Linked DNA regions of Limibacter armeniacum. Each later gene encodes a partner of the first gene's protein in a complex. Links are inferred from orthologs where the notes say so. Each region holds a gene or a part of one and is shown in the gene's direction. Other genes may lie near its edges.

Evidence for each region. Proteins that work in one complex are often made in the same cells at the same time.
Region 2: pnp (region 1) and rny share a complex: the UniProt entries of both Bacillus subtilis proteins name them as parts of the possible RNA degradosome complex. The link is inferred for Limibacter armeniacum from one-to-one orthologs.
Region 3: pnp (region 1) and pfkA share a complex: the UniProt entries of both Bacillus subtilis proteins name them as parts of the possible RNA degradosome complex. The link is inferred for Limibacter armeniacum from one-to-one orthologs.

Annotation. Positions count from the first base shown.
Region 1 is NZ_JBAJNO010000009.1:2,196,636-2,199,621, reverse strand. It holds pnp (polyribonucleotide nucleotidyltransferase), read left to right. Parts: upstream 1-381; coding sequence 382-2,592; downstream 2,593-2,986. Other genes in the region: V6R21_RS26960 (sigma-70 family RNA polymerase sigma factor), read left to right, coding at 2,762-2,986. UniProt on the Bacillus subtilis protein: Involved in mRNA degradation. Catalyzes the phosphorolysis of single-stranded polyribonucleotides processively in the 3'- to 5'-direction. Necessary for competence development in Bacillus subtilis.
Region 2 is NZ_JBAJNO010000009.1:1,864,201-1,867,131, reverse strand. It holds rny (ribonuclease Y), read left to right. Parts: upstream 1-632; coding sequence 633-2,231; downstream 2,232-2,931. Other genes in the region: V6R21_RS25610 (hypothetical protein), read right to left, coding at 2,499-2,931; V6R21_RS25615 (hypothetical protein), read right to left, coding at 2,303-2,425; V6R21_RS25625 (cell division protein ZapA), read left to right, coding at 204-503. UniProt on the Bacillus subtilis protein: Endoribonuclease that initiates mRNA decay. Initiates the decay of all SAM-dependent riboswitches, such as yitJ riboswitch. Involved in processing of the gapA operon mRNA, it cleaves between cggR and gapA.
Region 3 is NZ_JBAJNO010000008.1:645,731-648,651, reverse strand. It holds pfkA (6-phosphofructokinase), read left to right. Parts: upstream 1-935; coding sequence 936-1,907; downstream 1,908-2,921. Other genes in the region: porX (T9SS response regulator signal transducer PorX), read right to left, coding at 2,000-2,921; proC (pyrroline-5-carboxylate reductase), read left to right, coding at 1-628. UniProt on the Bacillus subtilis protein: Catalyzes the phosphorylation of D-fructose 6-phosphate to fructose 1,6-bisphosphate by ATP, the first committing step of glycolysis.

The DNA of each region.
Region 1 (2,986 bases):
CCAGTATTAAAAGCTGATTTTTTTAACAGATGCATATAGAAAAGGATAGCAAGATTTTACAAAAATGAAGCTACCTTAAGTTATTGGAGCACAAGAATGTGTTCAAAATGTGATAAAAAATACAATTAAGCGGACAATAGTTGGTGAAAATTTGTATTTTTCATGGTTGAAAGAAGAAAGAGATAAAAAAGCGGAAAAAAAAATTAAGCAAGCGGTTATTCTATGTGCAAAATAGAGGCACAACCCTACCTTGGGCTGCGGCATTATTCCTTAGCCAGCCATAGAGATAGAGAAATCAATAAGCAGTCAAGATCAACCTCTCATATTCGCCTCGCAGAATTTTCGCTGAATTAAGCTGTAACAAAAAGAAGTTCACATACGATGTTCGAAAACGTAATTAACAAAACTATTGCCCTCCCTGACGGAAGAGAGATTTCAATCGAATCAGGCAAGATGGCAAGACAAGCAGATGGTGCTGTTGTATTGAGAATGGGCAATACAATGCTTTTGGCTACTGTAGTGTCAAGCACAGATTTGAGAGAAGGAATCGATTTCTTCCCTTTATCAGTAGACTACCAAGAAAAATTTGCTTCTGCTGGTAAAATCCCTGGAGGATTCCTGAAGAGAGAAGGCAGATTAAGTGACAGGGAAATCTTGATTTCAAGATTGGTAGACCGTGCGCTTAGACCAATGTTCCCATCTGACTATCGTTACGAAACACAAGTAAATATTTCCTTGATTTCTGCAGATCAGGAAGCTCAACCAGACGCATTGGTAGCGTTGGCAGCTTCTTGTGCTTTAGCAGTATCAGATATTCCTTTCCCAACACCAATTTCAGAAGTTAGAGTAATCCTAACTAAGGATGGTGAATATGTAGTAAACCCAACACCAGCACAAATAGAAGCTTGTGATCTTGATTTGATCGTAGCAGCTTCTGAGGAGAATATCCTGATGGTGGAAGGTGAGATGAATGAAGTGTCGGAAGATGTTATGCTGGAAGCAATGAAAGTTGCTCATGATGCAATCAAAGTACAGTGTCAAGCTCAAGCCGAACTGACTGAGATGGCTGGCAAAACAGAAAAAAGAGAATACGACAAGGGACCTGAAAACGAAGAGCTAGAGAAAGAGATTTTTGATAAAGTATATGACAAGCTTTATGCTGTAGCTAAAGCTTCTATCAAAAATAAATCAGAACGTAAAGAAGCGTTCTCAGCTATAAAGCAAGAGTATTTGGACGCACTTCCAGAAGATGATGAAACAATTGATCTCTTCTTGGTGAAAAAATACCTGAATGCAGCAGAAAAGAAAGCAGCAAGAAACTTGGTGTTGGATGAAAAAGTTCGATTGGATGGTCGTCAGCTGACAGAAATTCGTCCAATTGAATGTGAGGTAGATTATTTGCCTTCAGCACACGGTTCTGCATTGTTTACAAGAGGTGAAACTCAATCACTGACAACTGTAACAATGGGTACTAAGTTGGACGAGCAGATGATCGATGGTGCTATGTTCCAAGGTACAAGCCGCTTTATTTTGCATTACAACTTCCCTGGTTTCTCTACTGGTGAGGTTAAGCCTAACAGAGGTCCTGGTAGACGTGAAGTAGGTCATGGTAACTTGGCATTGAGAGCACTTTCAATGGTAATGCCTCCTGAAAATGAAAACCCTTACACTGTACGTGTAGTGTCAGATATTCTGGAATCGAACGGGTCATCATCAATGGCAACGGTTTGTGCAGGTTCTTTGGCGCTGATGGATGCAGGTGTGAAACTTAAATCGACAGTATCAGGTATTGCGATGGGTATGATTTCAGACCCTGAAACTGGTAAGTATGCGATACTTTCTGATATTTTGGGTGATGAGGATCACTTGGGAGATATGGACTTCAAGGTAACAGGTACTGAAAAAGGTATCACTGCTTGCCAGATGGATATTAAAGTGGATGGTTTGTCATACGAAGTACTGAAATCAGCTTTGGCTCAGGCTAATGAGGGTAGGTCTCATATCCGTGGCAAGATGGAGGCTGTAATTAAGGAAGCTCGTCCTGACTTGAAACCTCATGCTCCACGTTCTGTGACAATCGAGATTGAGCAGGATATGATTGGTGCTGTGATCGGACCAGGTGGTAAGATTGTACAGGAAATCCAGAAGGAAACAAATACAACGGTTGTTATCGAGGAAGTTGAAGGTAAAGGTCTTGTAAATATCTTTGCTGTCAATGGAGACGATATGAAAGCAGCAGTTGAACGTGTAAAAGCAATCATTGCAGTACCAGAAATTGGTGAGGTATATGATGGAGTTGTAAAATCAATTCAGCCATTTGGAGCCTTCGTTGAATTCATGAAAGGTAAAGATGGTTTGCTTCATATCTCAGAGATTTCTTGGGAAAGAATCGAGACTATGGATGGTGTCATGGAAGTAGGAGAAGAAGTGAAAGTGAAGCTGATTGACATCGATAAGAAGACAGGAAAGTATAGACTTTCTAGAAAAGAACTGCTAGCTAAACCAGAAGGCTATCAGGAACGTAAAAAGGAAAGAAACGATAGAGGTGATCGTAGAGGTGGTGGAGATAGAGGTGGTAAGAAGAGATTCTAAATCACACTATTGAACATTATAGATAAACTAGGTGTTGTAATTCAAAGAAGTGGTATTACAATACCTAGTTTTCCTCTTGTCCAATCTTTTTATAATTGATTGTGAACTAATAAACCTACATATTCGTTATCATAAGGCATTTGTCTGAAAAAATAAAAGTCACCAACTGATGAGACAACTCAAGATTAGTAAGCAAATTACAAACAGGGAGTCGCAATCACTGGATAAGTATCTCCAGGAGATTGGTAAAGTCGACCTGTTAACTCCTGATGAAGAAGTAGAGTTGGCAAAGCGTATCAGGGAGGGAGATCAGCTAGCTTTGGAAAAGCTAACGAAAGCTAACCTCCGCTTCGTCGTTTCTGTAGCAAAACAGTACCAGAACCAAGGGCTCTCT
Region 2 (2,931 bases), 330 kb from region 1 along the record:
AGGTTCCGAGATATAAAATTGAAGAAAGAACAGGAACCCACTAAAAAATTATCTATTTTTCATATCAATTGAAATTTGCTAGAATTGTAACTAATCGGCAGAGGGGAAGCTTAAGGAAAAGTCGGTAAGTGAAAGTTAGTGGGGAATAGAAATGCTACTGGTATCATTTGTTGTAGGTATCAGTTAGAGTGCAAAATATTTCTATGAAAAGTCAGATTAAAATAAAAATATGTGAACGGGAATATACGTTGATTGCCGATGCTCAGGAAGAGAAACTCCTGAGGAAGGCTGCGTATACCTTGAACGAAAAAATTGAGCTGAAACGCAAACGTTTGGGCATTGCTAGTACTGCGGATCTCTTGGCCATGACTGCTTTCGATATTTTGGTTGAAAGTATGGGACGGGCTGAAGAGGAAGCCGAAGCAGTTGCAATGCTGAGCGGGCTGAACAGCCTGATTTTGTCTGGTCTGAATACCAGCGGACAGGAAAACCCAGAAATCTGAACTTGCCTACTTGCTTTTAAATATTGCTTCCTTAAGAATCTGTATAAAGCAAACTTACCCGAAGCCAGATTTTATAGATGGTAACCTTGCATTAAATATGATGCGAGGTATTTCAAAACTGGTGTAAACATGATGGAAGTTGTAGTAACAGCAGTAGTTGCCCTGATTATAGGGGTAGTTATTGGCAGATATTTACTGATGCTTGTGTTCAAGCAAATGGAGACGGATGCTCGTCAAAAAGCAGAGAGGCTTATCGAGGACGCTAAGAGTGATGCAGAAGCCAATAAGCGAAGCAAGATACTGGAGGCAAAGGAGAAATACCTGAAGATGAAGTCTGACTTTGATAGTGATGTTGCAAAGCGTAAAAACCAACTCAGTGTTAATGAAAACAGACTGAAACAGTACGAAAATAAACTGAAGCAGAACGAAGCGAAACTGAAGCAGAAGGAAGCTCAGCTGGCAAAGCAATCAGAGCAACTGAAGAAGCAGAATACAGAGTTGGAGGATCGTTTCAATGAAGTAGCAGATCAAAAGCAATTAGCTATAAAGGCAAAGGACGAGGCTGAAGTGTTGCGTCAGGAGCAGGTTTCCAAACTGGAAAAGATTGCAAACCTAAAAGCAGACGAAGCAAGAGAGCAGTTGGTAGAAGCGTTGCAGGACGAGGCACGTACCAAAGCATCAATCCATATTAAGAACATTATGGAAGAAGCAAAGCTTACTGCAACCAAAGAAGCTAAGAAAACGATCATTACGACAATTCAACGTACGGCTGCAGAGCATGCGATTGAAAACTGTGTATCAGTATTCAACCTTGAAAATGATGATTTGAAAGGTAAAATCATCGGTCGTGAAGGTAGAAATATCCGTGCACTGGAAGCCTCTACAGGAGTGGAGATTATTGTGGACGATACACCGGAAGCGATTATCATTTCTGGATTTGATCCTGTAAGAAGGGAAATCGCAAGAGTTTCACTTCAGCGTTTGGTAGCGGATGGACGTATTCACCCTGCAAGAATCGAGGAAGTAGTAACCAAGACTCGTAAGAGTATTGAAGAGGAAATCGTTGAGTTGGGTGAAAGAACAGTGATCGACCTAGGTATTCACGGATTGCACCCTGAGCTGATCAAGATGGTTGGTAGAATGCGTTTCCGTTCATCTTATGGTCAGAACCTGTTACAGCACTCACGTGAAGTAGCCAAGCTTGCAGCATCAATGGCTTCTGAGCTAGGGCTGAATGCAAAACAGGCTAAGCGTGCGGGACTATTGCATGATATTGGTAAAGTATGGCCAGAAGAGCCAGAAGTACCTCACGCAATCTTGGGTATGAACTTGGCAAAGAAATACGGAGAGCATCCTGATGTATGTAATGCGATTGGAGCTCACCATGATGAAGTCGAAATGACGACACTAATTTCTCCAATTGTTCAGGCATGTGATGCAATCAGTGGTTCTCGTCCTGGAGCTAGACGTGAGATGATGGAATCTTATATCAAGCGATTGAAGGATCTGGAGAGTATGGCACTTAGCTTTAAAGGAGTGAACAAGTGTTATGCAATGCAGGCGGGTCGTGAACTGAGAGTGATGGTGGATGCCGAGAATGTAACAGATACAGAAGCAAGCCAACTGTCATTTGAAGTAGCTGACAAGATCGAAAAGGAAATGCAATATCCTGGACAGATCAAGGTGACAGTTATCAGAGAGATGCGTTCTGTGAATTATGCGAAGTAATCAATACAGATAGAGTTATAAATTAAAAAAAGCTGACCATTTACTTGGTCAGCTTTTTTTGTTTATCAGCATTACTTCTGCTTTCGCTGATGCATTTTCTTTCTATGACGGAAATCCATGTAGTATCCAGCCATTGGGAAAAGTGTACTCATCAGGAAAATGAAGATGATGGTATATACGATACTGTTATCCATATGCTTGATTGTTAGTGAGTATTGCGCTTTCTATATCCGCAAAGGTGATACATTTTACGCTTGATTACAAACCTCAAATACTCTTAGACTCATAATAGACGTTTACTTTGCCTCTTTGGTATTTGGGGGCGTCAATTGTACCATCTGTCCAAGAAGTCTTTCCTTTTTCCTGATCATAGTATGGCAACACATCTATAACTCTAATATATAGCCTCTTGTTTATAACCATGTCCCGGATGCTGTAACTTCCTTCCTTAAAATTTAATAAGTACTCATGGAACTTGTCTCTTACAAAGCGGGCGCGCATTACTGCGAGCTGTATGTTTGCAAGGGTACTTTCACCTGAAGACTGCCCCCGCCCTTCGATGGATATACGGTAACGTTTTTGGGGGTGGTGCAATACATTGTGAAGGACGCTGTGACAAAGTTCATCCAGCATGGGTTTATGAATCTCAATAAAGTTGTCGAGTTGAGTATGTCCCTTCATAAAGTTGACAAGAGTCTTG
Region 3 (2,921 bases), on another replicon or contig:
CCTGATTATTTTGGCTGTAAAGCCCTACCAGATCAAGGAGATCCTTGAAGAGATCAAGCCCGTACTTGATCCCAATAAACATGTACTGGCTTCTGTAGTGACTGGTGTTACACTAGAGGATATGCAGTCTGTAATTGGTAGTGATGTTTCAGTCTTTCGCGTTATGCCTAATACTGCAATTGCCATTCGGGAATCCATGACCTGCATTGCCACCAATAATGCAGACCAGGAAAGCCAACAATCCATTCTGGAATTGTTCAAGCAACTTGGAGATGCCATCATGATTGATGAAGGACTGATGTCAGCCTCTACGGTATTGGGAGCCTGCGGCATAGCCTATACCATGCGCTTTATCAGGGCTGCCATTCAAGGAGGAATCGAGATCGGATTTAGCTCGGAGGTTTCTCAGCAGATTGCCGTACAAACCGTCAAGGGAGCTGCCAGCCTGCTGATGGAAACAGGCAATCACCCAGAACAGGAAATAGATCGGGTGACCACGCCAAAAGGCTGTACCATAGCCGGACTTAATGAGATGGAACATCAGGGTTTCAGCTCGTCTCTAATCAAAGGCATCAAGATTTCGCATGGCAAAATAAGTGGAATAGCAGAGGAGTTTGAGCGTAAATAGCCAATGGCTGTTTTCACCTGAAAGTGATATTCAAAACCCAGCTGAACATTAGTTGGGTTTATTTTTATCCTATGTTTGACTTAGAATATTTAAATTTTCACAAAAATTTTGTCCTTTATCTGAAAATTCACTGATTGCTTTCAGTTTAGGCTAGGTCCGTTCCTAATATTTTTTCAAAAGGAAGGTAAAGCCGGTTGAAGGTTGAAAGGTTATTGCTTATCTTTCACCCCAAGTGGACAATATTGTATTTTTTTAATTACCACTTGTACATTAATTAGTATTTAACACTACCAAATAATATACGACATTGAAAAAGATAGCTGTATTCACATCAGGAGGGGACGCACCAGGCATGAACGCCTGCGTCAGAGCCGTAGTTAGAACAGCCATTTATAACGGGGTTGAAGTAATGGGTATCATCCGCGGTTACAAAGGCATGATTGAAGGCGACTTTGTAAAGCTTGATTCCTATTCGGTCAGCAATATCATTCAGAAAGGCGGTACTATTCTGAAATCGGCAAGATGCGACGAATTCCGAAGCAAAGAATGGAGACAAGTAGCCTATGATAAGGTAATGGATGCCGGAATCGAAGGAATGGTTGCCATCGGTGGTAACGGTACCTTTACGGGTGCAGACCTTTTCCTACAGGACTTCAATATTCCTACAATCGGTTGTCCTGGTACCATTGACAATGACCTTTACGGAACTGATTATACAATTGGTTACGATACTGCTGTAAACACAGCATTGGATGCCATTGACAAGATTCGTGACACTGCTGACTCGCACGACCGTGTATTCTTCGTAGAAGTAATGGGTCGTGATGCCGGTTATATCGCTATCCAGTGTGGTATCGGTGGTGGTGCCGAACTGGTAATGGTTCCTGAAAACCCTGACAGCTTTGAAAGCGTAATCGACACGCTGAAAAACGGTAGAGAAAACAAGAAAACATCTGCCATGGTAGTGGTAGCAGAAGGTGAAGAACTTGGCAATGCCAACGTGATTGCACAAAAAGCGAAAGAAGCCCTGCCTCATATGGACATTCGTGTTACGAACCTTGGTCACATCCAACGTGGTGGCGCCCCTACTGCACTTGACCGTATATTGGCTAGCCGAATGGGCATGGCTGCTGTAGAAGGCCTATTGGCAGGTAGAAAAAGTGAAATGGTAGGTATTATCAATGATCAGGTAGCTTACACACCATTTGCTGATGCCATTCACAAGAAAAAGCCATTGAACAAGGAGCTGATCAAGATGGTAAACATCCTGAGTATCTAGACATAAGACTTAGCTCTTGAGATAAAAGAAACCCCCAATGGCTGCAAAGCTATTGGGGGTTTTCATTTACATGATATCTAAAGGTTATTATATCACTTGCTCCTCAACTGTATATAAGGAATAATCACTTCCTCCAAGGAAATGCCACCATGCTGGAAGGTGTCCTTGTAATACTTCACATAGTGATTGTAGTTGTTGGGATAAGCAAAGAAATAATCCTCTGTTGCAAAAGCATAGGAAGTTGATACATTTACTTTAGGCAACATGTATTCTTCTGGCTTAGCCACAGCCAATACATTCTTTCGGTCATAGCTCAGGTTTTTACCTTGCTTATAACGAAGGTTCGTATTGGTATTTCTATCTCCAATGATCTTGTGCGGACGCTTCACTCTCACTGTACCATGATCTGTCGTCACGATCACATGTACATCCTTTTCTGCCAGCATCTTCAATGTCTCCAACAATGGTGAGTGCAGGAACCATGAATGTGTCAGAGAACGGTAAGCCGCTTCATCAGGAGCCAGCTCCCTTACCATTTCCGTATCGGTACGGGCATGTGACAACATATCCACAAAGTTATACACAATCACATTCAGTTTGTTATTCAGCAGGCTATGTAAGTTATCTAGCACCTGTCTGCCCTGATGCACATGTATTACTTTGTTATATGAAGATTTAATATTGAACTTGTTACGACTTAATTGCTCCTGCAAGAACTCAAATTCGTTGTTGTTTTTGCCATCTTCTGAATCCTCGTCAACCCAAAGGTTAGGATAGTGCTTTTTCATATCCAATGGCATCATGCCTGAGAATATGGCATTACGGGCATAAGCCGTCGTGGTAGGAAGAATAGAATAATAAGCAGACTCCTCTTCCTTCACAAAGTACTCCGTAAAAGTCGATTCCAATACCTTCCACTGATCCAGTCTAAGGTTATCAATCAATATGAAAAAGACAGGCTTATCATCTTGCTTCAACAGCGGGAAGACCTTCTCTTTCATCAACTGGTGCGAA